2 regions of the Kocuria sabuli genome follow, and region 2 is predicted to be linked to the other one. Evidence: riboswitches for the same ligand, from Rfam matches in the RefSeq annotation. Region 2 holds a riboswitch; the other holds the start of a gene.

Region 1 (7,250 bases), on a different contig from region 2:
GCCGGGGATGATCACGCGGCCCTCGGGCAGCGGGTGGTCCTTCCAGACCTTCCACTCGTGGGCGTGGCGGGCGGAGGCGCCCTCGAAGGTGTAGCCGCCGGCGTTGATGGTCAGCATGAGGTCCACGATGTGCTGCAGCTCGAGGTCCGTGGTGTGCGGGCCGTGCCAGGAGCCCCAGCAGAGGTGGAAGCGCACCTGCTCCTCGGGGATCCCGCGCAGCGCGTGGTTGAGCGCCTCGACGCGCAGCCGGGTGAAGGCCAGGTAGTCCTCCACCGTGGGCTCCGGGTTGACCTGGTCCCAGGACTCCGCGATGGAGGGGTCGTCGATCTGCACGATCAGCCCGGCGTCGGTGATCGCCAGGTACTCCTCGCGCATCGCGTCGGCGCACGCGTGGAGGAGCTCCTCGTCGGTCCGGTAGTACTCGTTGGTCACGCGAGCGCAGGAGCCGGGGGACAGGGCCGCGACGAAGCCCGTCTCCGCGCCCGTGGCCGCCATGGCGGCCTTGAGGTTGCGGACGTCGGAGGCCACCGCCTCCTGGCCCGTGTAGGTCAGTGGCCCGGTGATCTTCGGCTGCGTGGTGGCGGACCGCCCGGTGAGGATGCCCGACGACGGGTCCTCGTACGCCTCCCGGAAGCGTTCGCGGTCCCGGCGGTCCGGGAAGCTCGTGAGCACGATGTTGCCGGGGGAGGACCGCTTCCTCTCCGTGGACGCCCACCGGTCCTCGTCGGAGGGGGTGAGCCCGCCGAGGCGGGAGAAGGAGTAGTTCCACCAGGCCCCGTAGTCGACGGCGCTGGACATGGTGTGCCCGTACTCGCCGTCGTTGACCACGTCCACGCCGGTCTCCCGCTGCCGCCGCACGACGTCCTCGACGCCCGTGGCGAGCTCGTCCGTGAGCTGCTCGAACGTGATCGCGCCGTCGGTGTGCTGCCGGTTGGCCTCCAGGAGGCGCGGGGTCCGGGGCAGGGACCCCACGTGGGTGGTCTGCACGCGGTCGGTGTTCTGCAGGGTCATGGAGGTGCTCCTCGGGGGGTGGGCGACGGGGGTGGGTGCGGTCGGGGCGCTCAGGCCCAGAGCCGGCGCGAGGCGATCTCGGCGCCGTGGGCGAGCGTCTCGAGCTTCGCCCACGCGATCTGGGGGTGCACGCGCCCGCCCAGGCCGCAGTCGGTCGAGGCGATGACGTTCTCGCGGCCCACGAGCTTCGCATAGCGCTCGATCCGGTCGGCGACGAGCTCGGGGTGCTCCACGACGTTGGTGGCGTGCGAGACCACGCCGGGCAGGATCAGCTTGCCCTCGGGCAGGGCGTGGTCCTCCCAGACCTTCCACTCGTGCTCGTGCCGGGCGTTGGCGCCCTCGAAGGAGTAGGCGCCCGCGTCGATCGACAGCAGCAGGTCCACCAGGTGCCTGAACTCGAGGTCCGTGGTGTGCGGGCCGTGCCAGGAGCCCCAGCACAGGTGGAAGCGGATCCGGTCCTGGGGCAGGCCGCGCAGGGCGTGGTTGAGGGCCTCCACCCGGACCTGGACGAAGCGCCGGTAGTCCTCCACGGCCGGCTCCGGGTTGATCTGGTCCCAGGACTCGGCGATGGAGGGGTCGTCGATCTGCAGCACCAGGCCGGCGTCGAGGATCGCGGTGTACTCCTCGCGCAGCACGTCCGCCCAGGCGTAGAGGAACTCCTCCTCGCTCCCGTAGTGGTGGTTGCCGATGCGGGCGGCGGAGCCGGGGGAGAGGGCGGCGACGAAGCCCTCGGCCGCACCGGTCTCCCCCAGCGCGGCGGTGAGGCCCGCGACGTCGGAGGCCACCGCGGCCTGGCCGGTGTAGGAGAGCGGGCCGGTCGCCGCCGGGAAGACGGGCGGCGGCAGGTCCGGGTCGGCCAGGTGGATGCCGGAGGAGGGGTCCGTGTACGCGTCGTGGAACGTGGCGAAGTCCCGCCGGTCCAGGAAGCTCGTGAGCACCACGTTGCCCGGGGTGGAGCGCTTGGGGACGTCGGCCTCGTTGTCGTCGACGATCGCCAGCCCGCCCGTGCGGTCGAAGGAGTACGTCCACCACGCCCCGTAGTCCACGGAGTGGGTCATGGCGTGGCCGTACTCGCCGTCGTTGACGACGTCGATGCCCGCCTCGCGCTGGCGGCGCACCACGTCGACCACGGCCTCCTGCAGCAGGGCTTCGAACTCCTGGTGACTCGCCGCGCCCGAGATGCGGGCCTCGTTGGCCGCGAGCAGCCCGGGGGTGCGGGGGAGGGACCCGGCGTGGGTCGTGAGGATGCGCTCGGCGCTGTGCAGCATGAAGTGCTGTCCTTTCCATCGGTCCTGGCGGTAGCACCGGGGGCGAGGACGGGGTCCGTCCGCCCGGGTTGCTGCGGCGTCGTCGAGCCAGATCTCTCGGCCGCTCTGGATGGTGACGACCCCATCCAACCGCACGGCCCGGATGTTGCGCCATTCGACACCCGCGTGACGGGCATGACGCCGTGTGACGCGCCGGGTGCTGCTCGCCGTCGTGCGCTGGATCACATACCGTGACGGTGACCGGTGCCCCGGACCCTGCGGGCACGGCGGACGGACGGAAGGATCTCCATGTTCCAGGACAACGGGCTCGAGGGACGCACCGCGCTGGTGACCGGGGGAGCGAGCGGCATCGGGCTGGCCGCGGCCCGCGCCCTGGCCGGCGCCGGGGCCCACGTGGTGGTGGCCGACGTCGACGAGGCCGGTGCGCAGCGGGTCGCGGACGAGCTCGGCGGGCGGGCGTGGGCCGTCGACCTGCTGGACACCGCGGCGCTGGCCGGGCTGAGCCTCGAGGTGGACGTGCTCGTCAACAACGCCGGCATCCAGAAGGTCTCCCCGATCGAGGAGTTCGACCCGGCGGACTTCCACCGGATCCTCGTGCTCATGCTCGAGAGCCCCTTCCTGCTGGTGCGCGCGGCCCTGCCGCACATGTACGGGCAGGGCTGGGGGCGGGTCGTGAACATCTCCTCCGTGCACGGGCTGCGCGCGTCCCCTTACAAGAGCGCCTACGTCGCGGCCAAGCACGGCCTCGAGGGCCTGTCCAAGACCGTGGCCCTGGAGGGCGCCGCGCACGGGGTGACCAGCAACTGCGTCAACCCCGGCTACGTGCGCACCCCGCTGGTCGAGAAGCAGGTCGCGGACCAGGCGAAGGTGCACGGGATCCCCGAGTCTGAGGTCGTGGAGCGGATCATGCTCGGCGAGACGCCGGTGAAGAAGCTCGTGGAGCCCGAGGACGTCGGCAGTCTCGTCGCGTGGCTGGCCGGTCCGCACGCCTCCATGGTCACCGGCGCGTCCTACACGATGGACGGCGGCTGGAGCGCGCGCTGAGCGCCCGCCGCTCCTGCTCAGCCGCTCCTGTTCAGCGGTGGCCCAGCTCCCGGGAGAGCCGGTGGGCCTCCGCGAGCAGGGCCCGGCCCAGGGGCTGGCGGCGCTCGCCGGCGAAGCGTGGCTCGATCCCCGTGAGGCTCAGCGCGTAGACGGGGGCGCCGGTCGCGTCGAAGACCGCCGCGGCCATCCCCCAGCTGCCCTCCACGATCAGTCCGGGATTCACGGCGAAGCCCTCCCGGCGCACGTCCGCGAGCAGTCCCCGGATCCGCTCGGCGGTGTGCAACGGACCCCACTCCGCGCGGGCACCGGCCGTGGCGGCCAGGATCCGCTCCACCTCGGCGTCCGGCAGGTGGGCCAGGACCGCCAGGCCCGCCGAGGCCACCCCGAGCGGGAGCCGCAGTCCCTCGTACAGGACGTGGGAGCGGATCGGGAACGCGCCCTCCACCCGGGCCAGGCAGACCGTCTCCGGCCCGCGGCGGGCCGAGAGGAACGCGCTCTCGCCGGTGGCCTCGGCGAGCCGGCGCAGCGACGGCCCGGCCAGCTCCCGGATCGGGTGGCGGTGGGCCGCGACCGCGCCCAGCACGTAGAGCTCCGGGCCGAGCTGCCACGCACCGCTGCCGGCGGGGCGGTCCACGAGCCCCTCGTCGGCCAGGCCCGTCAGCAGCCGGTGCACGGTGGGGCGCGTCAGACCGGTCGCCGCCGCGAGCTCCGCCACGGTGCCGCCCTGCTCCCGGCCCGCGACGGCGCGCAGGAGCTGCGCCACGCGGTGGACCACCTGGGTGCCCGCACCCGCCCCGCCCTCCTCCGTCATGGACTCCACTATATGGACATCCGGGCGCCCCGTGGCCGGATGATGAGGAGATCCCGCGGGATTCCGGCGGACCGGTTGACCGGTATGTGGGGGATTCCTAGATTGAGTCCTGGGTCACAGTTCTCCGACAGGAAGGGACGAGGGTGTCCAAGGTCATCGACAACGCCGCCGAGCTGCTGGCGCAGCACCTGCGGGACGGCATGACGCTCGCCGTGGGCGGGTTCGGGCTCAGCGGGATCCCGCGGGACCTCATCGAGGCGGTCCGCGACTCCGGGGTCACCGGCCTCACCGTGGTCTCCAACAACATGGGCGTGGACGGGAAGGGCCTCGGGGTGCTGCTCGAGAACCGCCAGGTCGCGAAGGTGCTCGCCTCCTACGTGGGCGAGAACAAGCTGTTCGCCCAGCAGTACCTGGACGGGGAGCTCGAGGTCGAGTTCAACCCGCAGGGCACCCTCGCCGAGCGGCTCCGGGCCGGCGGCGCCGGCATCCCCGCGTTCTACACGAGGACCGGGGTGGGCACCCTCGTGGCCGAGGGCAAGCCGCACGCCGAGTTCGACGGCGAGACCTACGTGCAGGAGCGCGGCATCGTCGCCGACGTCGCCCTGGTCCACGCCCACACCGGCGACACCGACGGTAACCTCGTCTACCGCTACACCGCGCGCAACTTCAACCCCATCGTCGCGACCGCCGGGAAGGTCACCGTCGCCGAGGTCGAGCACCTCGTGGAGGTCGGGGAGATCCACCCGGACCACATCGTGACCCCGGGCGTCTACGTCCAGCACGTCGCGCAGTACAGCGGCGCGCCCAAGGACATCGAGCAGCGCACCGTCCGCCCCCGCCCGGCCGGGCGGTCCGCCCAGCAGAACGGAGACCAGGCATGAGCTGGACCCGCGACGAGATGGCGGCGATCGCCGCCGTGGAGCTCTCCGACGGCGACTACGTCAACCTCGGCATCGGCATCCCCACCCTCGTGGCCAACAACCTGCCCGAGGGTGTCGACGTGGTGCTGCAGTCCGAGAACGGCGTGCTCGGCATGGGCCCGTTCCCCTACGAGGGCGACGAGGACCCGGATCTCATCAACGCCGGCAAGCAGACCATCACCCTGCAGCCGGGGGCCTCGATCTTCGACTCCGCCACGTCCTTCGGGATGATCCGCGGCGGGCACGTCAAGATCGCGATCCTCGGCGCGATGCAGGTCTCCGGCACCGGCGACCTCGCCAACTGGATGATCCCCGGGAAGATGGTCAAGGGCATGGGCGGGGCCATGGACCTGGTGGCCGGCACCCCGCGCGTCGTCGTGCTGACCGAGCACGTCACCAAGGACGGCTCCGCCAAGATCAGGACCGAGTGCGACCTCCCGCTCACCGGGGTGCGCGTGGTGGACCGCATCGTCACGGACCTGTGCGTGTTCGACGTCGAGGACGGCGGACTCGTGCTGCGCAACCTCGCCCCGGGGGTCACGGAGGACGAGATCCGCGAGAAGACCGAGGCGTCCTTCCGCACCGACCTGCAGGACGTCACCCCCGACACCGTCCCCACCGGGACCGATCCCACCGCACCAGCTGCTGCCGAGGAGAACCGATGAACACCCCGACCGACGTCGTCATCCTGTCCGGCGCCCGCACGCCCCAGGGCAAGATCCTGGGCCAGCTGGCGTCCCTCACCGCGGCCGAGCTCGGCGCCCACGCCATCACGTGCGCGCTCGAGCGCGCCGGGCTCACCCCCGAGCAGGTCGACTACGTGATCATGGGCCACGTCCTGCAGGCCGGCGCCGGCCAGAACCCGGCCCGCCAGGCGGCCGTCACCGCCGGGATCCCCCTGCACGTGCCCGCGGAGACCGTGAACAAGGTCTGCCTGTCCGGGCTCGTGGCCATCACCAACGCCGCACGGATGATCCGCGCGGGCGAGGCCGAGATCGTCGTGGCCGGCGGCCAGGAGTCCATGACCCACGCCCCGCACCTCGCCATGGGCGTGCGGCAGGGCAAGAGCTACGGCGACCTCGTGCTCGAGGACGCCGTGGCCAAGGACGGGCTCGTGGACGTCGCCGCGTGCGTGTCCATGGGCTCGCTCACCGAGTCCGGCAACGGCGAGCGGGAGATCTCCCGCGCGGAGCAGGACGAGGTCGCCGCGCAGAGCCACCAGCGAGCGGCCCGGGCCACGGACGAGGGGATCTTCCGCGACGAGATCGCCCCGCTGACGATCCCGCAGCGCAAGGGGGACCCGCTCGTCGTCGACACCGACCAGGGGGTCCGGCCGGACGCCACGGCCGGGTCCATGGGGAGGCTGCGCCCGGCGTTCGCGAAGGACGGCACCATCACCGCCGGCAACTCCTCGCCGCTGTCCGACGGGGCGGCCGCCGTGGTGCTGACCAGCCGTGAGTACGCCGAGCGCCACGGGCTGGACCACCTCGCCGTCGTCGGCGCCCCCGGCCAGGTCGCCGGGCCCGACACGTCGCTGCACTCGCAGCCGTCCCGGGCCATCGAGGCCGCGGTCGCGAAGGCCGGCTGGTCCGTGCAGGACCTCGACTTCATCGAGATCAACGAGGCGTTCGCGTCCGTGCTGATCCAGTCCCTGCGCGACCTCGACTACCCGCTCGAGAGGGCCAACCTGCACGGCGGGGCCGTGGCCCTGGGCCACCCGATCGGCGCCTCCGGGGCCCGCCTGGCCCTGCACGCGGCGTTCGAGCTGTCCCGTCGCGGCTCCGGCAGGGCCGCGGTCTCCCTGTGCGGCGGCGGCGGCCAGGGCGAGGCGCTGCTGCTCCACCGCGGCTGACCCGGCCCCGCCCACCGACCACGTCCAGGGGAGTGCCCACGGGATCCCGTGGTCACTCCCCCGGACGCGGTCACTCGCGGTCCACCGGGCCGCGTCCGGCGCACCGGCCGGCGCGGACCCCCGTAGGGTCGGTGCGAGGACCGCGAAGAGACAGGAGACCACCCGTGCCGTTCTTCCTCTCCCGCCTGGTCCGCCGTCTGGGCACCGCACGGGCCTGGGGGCTGCCGCTGCTCATCGTCGTCACGGTCTTCCTCACCAGCTGGCCCCTGATGATCTGGGCGGAGCCGTCCGAGAACCCGATCACCGCGGTGGAGAACTACTGGTGGTGGTTCGTGGTCACCGCC
Region 2 (7,250 bases):
GTGGACACCACCCGGTTCTGCCCGCGGCACCGCGACGAGCGGTGGCGGGCGGAGGTCGGCGGCGGGCGCCGGATCGTGGGCTACGTGGGCCGGATCGCCCCGGAGAAGCAGGTCGAGGACCTCGCCGCGGTCGCGGACCTGCCCGGCACCCGCCTCGTCGTCGTGGGCTCGGGGCCGGAGGAGGAGGCCCTGCGCCGCCGGCTCCCGGGCGCGCACTTCACCGGCCGGCGCTCCGGGGCGGACCTCGCCCGCATCATGGCGTCCTTCGACGTGTTCGTCCACCCGGGAGAGTTCGAGACGTTCTGCCAGACGATCCAGGAGGCCATGGCCTCCGGGGTGCCGGTGGTGGCGACGGGACGGGGCGGGCCCGTGGACCTCGTGGACTCCTCCCGCACCGGCTGGCTCTATCCGCCCGGGGACCTGACGGCCCTGCGCGGGCACGTGGCCGACCTCCTGGGCGACGACGCCAAGCGGGCCGCCTTCGGGGCGGCCGCGCACGCCGCGGTCCAGGGCCGGACGTGGGACGTCCTGGTCGGGCAGCTGATCGAGCACTACGACCGGGCCGTGGCGCTGGGCGCCCGCGAGCACGGCCCCCGCTCCCGCCGCGCCGCCTGAGGCCTATCCCCGGACGGGAGTCACGTCGAGCACGGGCACCCCGGTGCCCGCGTACCGCTGCGGCTCGGCGCTCAGCACGGTCAGTCCGTGCACCAGGGCGGTGGCCGCGGTCAGACCGGCCACCGGGTCGGCCGTCCCTGCGGCGCCCAGGCCTCCCCACGCCCTGCTCACGGCGGCGTCCACGGGGAGCACGCGGTCGGGGAAGCGCAGCTCGAGCTGCTCCGTCCACTGCGCCTCGTCGGGCCGCCCGGCCAGCAGCTCGCCCAGCACCAGGGCGGACAGGAAGAGCCGCCGGTGGCCGTGCTGGCGCAGGACCCCGGCCAGCTCGGGCGAGCGGTCCGGGGTGCGCACCCCGAGCAGCACGGAACGGTCCAGGAGCAGGTCCACGTCGTCGGTCCTCGGCCGGGCCTCAGGCCGCGGCGGCGAGCTGCCCGCGCACGGGGGCCAGCAGGAAGTCGACGAACTCCGTGCGCGCCTGCACCACGCGGGCGTAGTCGTCGATGCTCATCGCGGCGGTGCCGAGCACGGCGGCGGCGGCAGGGGGGCCGCCCAGGTGGGCGACGGCGACAGGGGGAAAGGCATCTGGCATGACCGGGATCCTCGGGGCGCTCTTGCTCGCACCGGGTGCCGCCACTGCGGCGATGCGAGCCGCTTCGTCATCCGAACCACCCGTGAACATGGGGTTGGTGCCCGGTCTAGTCGGAGCTTGGCAACCGGGTCTCTTGAAGCTGTCCCCCATTGAACCACATCGGGCCCCCGCGCGTCCTCCGGCGGCCCCGGTGCAGGCGTGGGCGGGCCTGCGCGCAGGCCTTCCCCGGCCGGTCACCGGGAGGACATCTCGCTGACACATCGTTGCGCTGGAATGGGTGGCGAGCACCGGGGCGGCCCCGCCCATTACGGTTCGGTGACACAACTCGCGACCGGCTTGGCGGTCCGTCGGAGGTGCGGGGTAGCCTGGACCTGCTTCTCGAGATGCGGCGTCCGCGTGCTCGACGGAGGGCCACGGGTCCTCCGGAGGGTCCGCGGAGGGGCTCCGACCCGCTGCGCGCCAACCCGATGTTCACGGGTGGATCGGATGACGAAGCGGTGGGCAACGACACCGGATGCCCACAAGAACGTCAGGAGAAAACATGACCATGTCCGAAGAAAGAACAGCGACCACCACCGACCAGCGGGAGGAGTGGGTCGACGTCACCGTCACCGCCCTCCCCGATCTGCACCTCGTCCGGCTCACCTCGACGGACGGCGGCGTGCAGGAGTACCTCAGCCCGGAGACCGACGACCTCGCCGCCGCGGCGGAGCACACGACGGGCAGCGCGCAATGGTGCGCCAAGTACCGCCAGCTCCTCGTTCCCGGCGCCCTGGCGGCGACGGGACGGCACCCGTTCTTCAAGCTCCACCCCGTGTCCCTCCCGCTGTCGGCGTAGCCGGCGGGCGGGACACGACGAAGGCCGCAGCCCGGTGGGCTGCGGCCTTCGTCGTGGGGGCACCCCGGGGCGGTTCACTCCAGGCCGTAGTCCCCGGCCGGGCCCCAGCCGTCCCCGGCCTCGTCGGCGGACCCCTCGAGGTCCCACTCGGAGGCCTCGAGCTCGAAGGGCACGGAGACGTCGAGCTCGGCGTCGGAGACCCGGTTCACCACGAACGGGTCCTCCGGCTCGTCCGGGGGCGGGACGGGTCCGGTCACAGGGGATCCTCTCGGTCGGCGGCGGCACGGCCGCCACGGCACGGACCGGCGGGGCGTCGCCGGGACGACAGAACCGCCGCCGGGCGCAGGGCTCGACGGCGGTTCTGGACGATCAGCGGGCGCGCAGGCCCGCGGAGGGGATCGTCAGGAGATGACGGTGATGTTCGCGGCCTGGGGGCCCTTGGGGCCGTCCTGGGTCTCGAACTCGACGCGGTCGTTCTCGTTCAGGGAGCGGAAGCCACCCGAGTTGATCGCGGAGAAGTGGGCGAAGACGTCCTTGGAGCCGTCCTCGGGGGTGATGAAGCCGAAGCCCTTGTCAGCGTTGAACCACTTGACGATACCGGTAGTCATGGAGAGACCTGATCTTTCATGAGATGCACGTTTCCCGACGTTCGAGAAACACAAAAGTTGTGATGCGTGGAAAACGTCTTCTCAGAAAAACTGCTGCACCCGGATGGGCCGAACTGCTTGAAATACAAAAACGAACCTCAACAACCGGGGACCACTCTACACGAGTTCCGGCACCACGCCACCCGGGCGGCGCAGAGGGCGGAGGTCCCGGGCACCCGCACCGGGACGTGGTGGACCTTCTCGCCCGCGGGCCGGTCCTGCCGGGCTCCCGGCGGGACCGGAACAGCGGCACCGGCCCCGCCGGGGCAGAGTCCTCCGTCGGGAGCCGCTCAGACCGGCGGGGCGCCCAGTTCGATGAGCAGCACCCCGCCGGCGATGAGCGCCACCCCGGCCGCCGTCACCCAGGTGAACGGCTCGCGGAACAGCAGCCGCCCGGCCACCGCCGTCAGCGCCACCCCGGCGGCCGACCAGATGCCGTAGGCGACCCCGAGGGCCATGCCCTCGGCCAGCGCGAGACTCAGGCAGGTGAAGGCCACCAGGTAGCCCGCGACCACGGCGGCGTACCAGCGGGGGCGGCCCCGGGCGGCCGTCCGCAGGGACAGGGTCGCGGCGACCTCGGTGAGGATCGAGCCGGTGAGGAACAGCCAGGCCATCAGACCGCCCCGTCCTGCCGCCGGGCGGGACGGTGGGAGCCGATCTCCACGCAGAGCACTCCGGCCACGACCAGCCCGATCCCGGCCAGCACGGCCGGGCTCAGCTGCTCGTCGAAGACCACGGCCGCCCCCAGGGCGGTGAGCGTCACGCCCAGGGCGGCCCACACGCCGTAGGCGACCCCCACGGGTGTGCCCCGGCGCAGCACGGCGGCGAGGAACGCGAAGGCGGCGCCGTAGCCGGTGACGACGAGCGCGTACCAGGCGGGCTGGTCCAGCGCGGCCTTCAGCGACAGCGTGGCCACCACCTCGCTGAGCACGGCGGCGATCAGCAGCAGCCAGCGCACCACGGCTCAGTCCGCCAGCAGCGCGTCGGCCACTGCCCGGACCCGCACCCGCTCGTCCGGGTCGGGGGCGAAGACGCCCGCGGCGTCGGCGAACCACACGCCGTCGGCGAGCAGCCGCACGGCCAGCAGCCGGCTCCGGCGCTCGGCGGGCAGGTCCTCGGGCAGGTCCACCCACGGCGCCACCCGCGCGACCCAGCGCTCCTTGAGCGTGGCGCGCAGCCGCTGGTCCGTGAGCATCACCAGGTCCGTCTCGTCGACCTCGCCCGAGAGACACCAGTCCAGGTAGGCGCGCAGCCGCTCCTCGGCAGGCACCTGCTCCGGCGGGGCGGAGAGGCGGCGGGACATCTGCGCGTCCCAGCCGTCCATCACCCGGTCCACCAGGGCGAGCATCAGCGCCTCCTTGGTGGGGAAGTGGTACATCACGCCCGGCTTGGTCAGTCCCACCTGGTGTGCGGCCGAGGCGAGGGAGACCGTGCCGCCGCTCCGGATCAGCTCGAGGGCGCCGCCGAGGATCCGCTCGCGGGAAGAGGTGTTCATAAGTAGGACTTTACCAACCGGAAGGATGGTGTCACGATGTGACGCGTGGCCGGTGTGATGCACAGCACTCCAGCGGCCCGCTGCAGGACGACGACGTCCCGCCCCGTCCGGTCCGCGCAGGACCGGTCACCGGGCGCACCACGCTCTGGACCACTCTCCACAGGAGGATCCGTCCCATGACCACTGCCGTGCACGACAGCACGTCGAACACCGAGGCCCCCGCCGGCGCGCAACGCGCCCGGCCGGCCGTGAACCGGGTCGTCTTCGCCGGCTCCGGCGTCAGCATCATCCTGTTCTCGCTGTGGGCGATCCTCGCCCCCGACCAGGCCTCCACGGTGATCAGCGCCGTGGTCGGCTGGATCGCCACCAACATGGGCTGGTTCTACGTGCTGACCGCCACCGTGGTGACGGTCTTCGTGCTCGTGGTGGCGTTCTCCCGCGAGGGCACGATCAAGATGGGCCCGGACCACTCCAAGCCCCAGTACAACCTCTTCACCTGGACCGCGATGCTGTTCGCGGCGGGCATCGGCATCGACCTGCTGTTCTTCTCCGTGGCCGAGCCGGTCACCCAGTACTACGGCCCGCCCACCGGGGACGGCGGGACGGCCGAGGCCACCCGCATGGCCGTGGTGTGGACCCTGTTCCACTACGGCGTGAGCGGCTGGGCGATGTACGCCCTGATGGGCATGGCCTTCGGCTACTTCGCCTACCGCTGGAACATGCCGCTGAGCATCCGCTCGGCCCTCTACCCGCTGATCGGCAAGCGGGTGCACGGCCGGGCCGGGGACGCCGTGGACATCGCCGCGCTGCTGGGCACGATCTTCGGCGTGGCCACCTCGCTGGGCATCGGCGTGGTGCAGCTCAACTACGGCCTGTTCCTGCTGTTCGGGATCGAGGAGGGCGTCGCCGCCCAGATCGGGCTCATCGTCGTCGCCGTCGTCATGGCCACCGCCTCGTGCGTCTCGGGCGTGGACAAGGGCATCCGCCGGCTCTCGGAGCTCAACGTGCTGATGGCCGTGGCGCTGATCGTCTGGGTGCTCGTGGCCGGCCGGACCTCGTTCCTGCTCGACGCCATGGTGCAGAACCTCGGCGACTACGTCTCCGCGCTGCCCGGGATCACCCTGGACACCTTCGCCTACACGGGCGCCGCGGAGTGGATGGCCGGGTGGACGCTGTTCTTCTGGGCCTGGTGGATCGCCTGGGCGCCGTTCGTGGGGCTCTTCCTGGCGCGCATCTCCCGCGGCCGCACGCTGCGCGAGTTCGTGATCGCGACCCTGACCGTGCCGTTCGTGTTCATCCTCATCCTGGTCTCGATCTTCGGCAACAGCGCCCTGGCGATCGTCACCGGCGGCGACGACGCCTTCGGCCAGGTCGCCATGAACACCCCCGAGCGGGCCTTCTACTCCCTGCTCGAGCAGTATCCGGGCGCCCCGCTGCTGATCGCGCTCGCCTCGCTGGCCGGGCTGCTGTTCTACGTCACCAGCGCCGATTCGGGCGCGCTCGTGATGTCCACGTTCACCTCGACCATCCAGGACCCGACCCAGGACGGGCCCAAGTGGCTCCGCGTCTTCTGGGCCGCCGCCACCGGCCTGCTGACCCTGGCGATGCTGCTCGTCGGCGGCGTGGCCACCCTGCAGGCGGCCACGCTCATCATCGGCCTGCCCTTCTCGATCGTGATGTACCTGGTGATGATCGGGTTCTGGAAGGCTCTGCGCACCGAGCGCTCCCAGCGCGAAGGGCGCAGCTCCACCCGCCGCTCCGCGGCCGCCTCCCGCATTCCCGGCCCGGACAGCCACTGGCGCCGGCGGCTCTCCCGGACCGGCTCGTTCCCGGGCCCGCGGGCCGTGCTCCGCTACGAGGAGCAGGTGCTGGCCCCGGCGCTGGCGGAGGTCGTCGAGGAGTTCCGGGCCCATGGCCGCGACGCCGAGCTCACCAGCTCGGTGGTCGGCTACCAGGGGCTGTCCGAGCACACGCTGAGCGTGCACATGGGCAAGGACCGGGGCTTCTGCTACCAGATCTATCCGGTGGCCACCCCGGTGCCCGCCTTCGGCGGGTTCCGCACCAACCCGGACTCCGACCTCTACTACCGCCTCGAGGTCTTCAGCGAGACCGGCTCGCAGGGCACCGACGTCATGGACTGGGACCGCGAACAGGTCATCAACGACGTCCTCGACAGCTGGGAGGCGCATCTGGCCTTCCTGAGCATCCACACCGGCCCGTCCAGGATCCAGGACGGCGCCGAGGGCCACCCCGACTGGTCCACCGACATCCACGACGTGCCGACGGGGCAGATCCCCGCGGTGAAGGAGGAACACCCGTGACCGAGACACTGTTCATCGACGGACGCTGGGAGGCCGCCGCCGAGGGCGGCACCCGCACCATCGTCTGCCCGGCCGACGGCACCGAGGTCGGCGTGGTCGCCGAGGCCACGGCCGAGGACACCGGTCGCGCGATCGCCGCGGCCCGTCGCGCCTTCGACGACGGCCGCTGGTCGTCGGTGCCCGCCCCGGCGCGCGGTGACCTGCTGCTGCGGGTCGCCGCCCGGCTGCGCGAGCGCAAGGACGAGTTCGCCCGCGCCGAGTCCCTGGACACCGGCAAGCGCCTGGTCGAGTCCGAAATCGACATGGACGACATCGCCGCGTGCTTCGCGTGGTTCGGCAAGAACGCCGCCGAGCAGGCCGGCCGCGTCGTCGACGCCGGGGACCCCGCCGTGGTCTCCACGGTCGTCACCGAGCCGGTGGGGGTGTGCGGGATGATCACGCCCTGGAACTACCCGCTGCTGCAGGCCGCCTGGAAGATCGCCCCGGCGCTGGCCGCCGGCTGCACCTTCGTGCTCAAGCCCGCCGAGCTCACCCCGCACACGGCGATCCTGATGATGCAGGTCCTCCAGGAGGTCGGCCTGCCCGACGGCGTGGCCAACCTCGTGCTCGGCGCGGGCGCCGAGGCCGGTGCGCCGCTGTCCTCGTCCCCGGACGTGGACCTGGTCTCCTTCACCGGCGGCGTGCTGACCGGCCGGCGGATCGCGGCCGCCGCCGCGCCGACCGTCAAGAAGATCGCCCTGGAGCT

The links. A riboswitch is a leader RNA that binds a small molecule or an ion and turns the genes downstream of it on or off. The one in region 2 is predicted to bind S-adenosylmethionine.
Region 1: it holds a riboswitch for S-adenosylmethionine, as region 2 does, so the genes downstream of both, RE027_RS15735 (cobalamin-independent methionine synthase II family protein) here and RE027_RS09830 (hypothetical protein) in region 2, are expected to answer to the same signal.

The regions. Positions count from the first base shown of each region.
Region 1 is NZ_JAVHZE010000021.1:31,137-38,386, forward strand. Features, by position in the region: gene RE027_RS15730 (cobalamin-independent methionine synthase II family protein) at 1-1,011, opposite strand, end outside; gene RE027_RS15735 (cobalamin-independent methionine synthase II family protein) at 1,062-2,279, opposite strand; SAM riboswitch class I at 2,292-2,395, opposite strand; gene RE027_RS15740 (3-hydroxybutyrate dehydrogenase) at 2,568-3,323, shown strand; gene RE027_RS15745 (IclR family transcriptional regulator) at 3,355-4,134, opposite strand; gene RE027_RS15750 (CoA transferase subunit A) at 4,278-5,015, shown strand; gene RE027_RS15755 (CoA transferase subunit B) at 5,012-5,719, shown strand; gene RE027_RS15760 (acetyl-CoA C-acetyltransferase) at 5,716-6,906, shown strand; gene RE027_RS15765 (ion channel) at 7,071-7,250, shown strand, end outside.
Region 2 is NZ_JAVHZE010000008.1:66,926-74,175, forward strand. Features, by position in the region: gene RE027_RS09815 (glycosyltransferase family 4 protein) at 1-615, shown strand, start outside; gene RE027_RS09820 (PIN domain-containing protein) at 619-1,002, opposite strand; gene RE027_RS09825 (hypothetical protein) at 1,025-1,204, opposite strand; SAM riboswitch class IV at 1,218-1,343, opposite strand; SAM riboswitch class IV at 1,624-1,737, shown strand; gene RE027_RS09830 (hypothetical protein) at 1,746-2,042, shown strand; gene RE027_RS09835 (hypothetical protein) at 2,117-2,299, opposite strand; gene cspE (transcription antiterminator/RNA stability regulator CspE) at 2,444-2,650, opposite strand; gene RE027_RS09845 (DMT family transporter) at 2,980-3,303, opposite strand; gene RE027_RS09850 (DMT family transporter) at 3,303-3,650, opposite strand; gene RE027_RS09855 (TetR/AcrR family transcriptional regulator) at 3,654-4,184, opposite strand; gene betT (choline BCCT transporter BetT) at 4,361-6,505, shown strand; gene RE027_RS09865 (aldehyde dehydrogenase family protein) at 6,502-7,250, shown strand, end outside.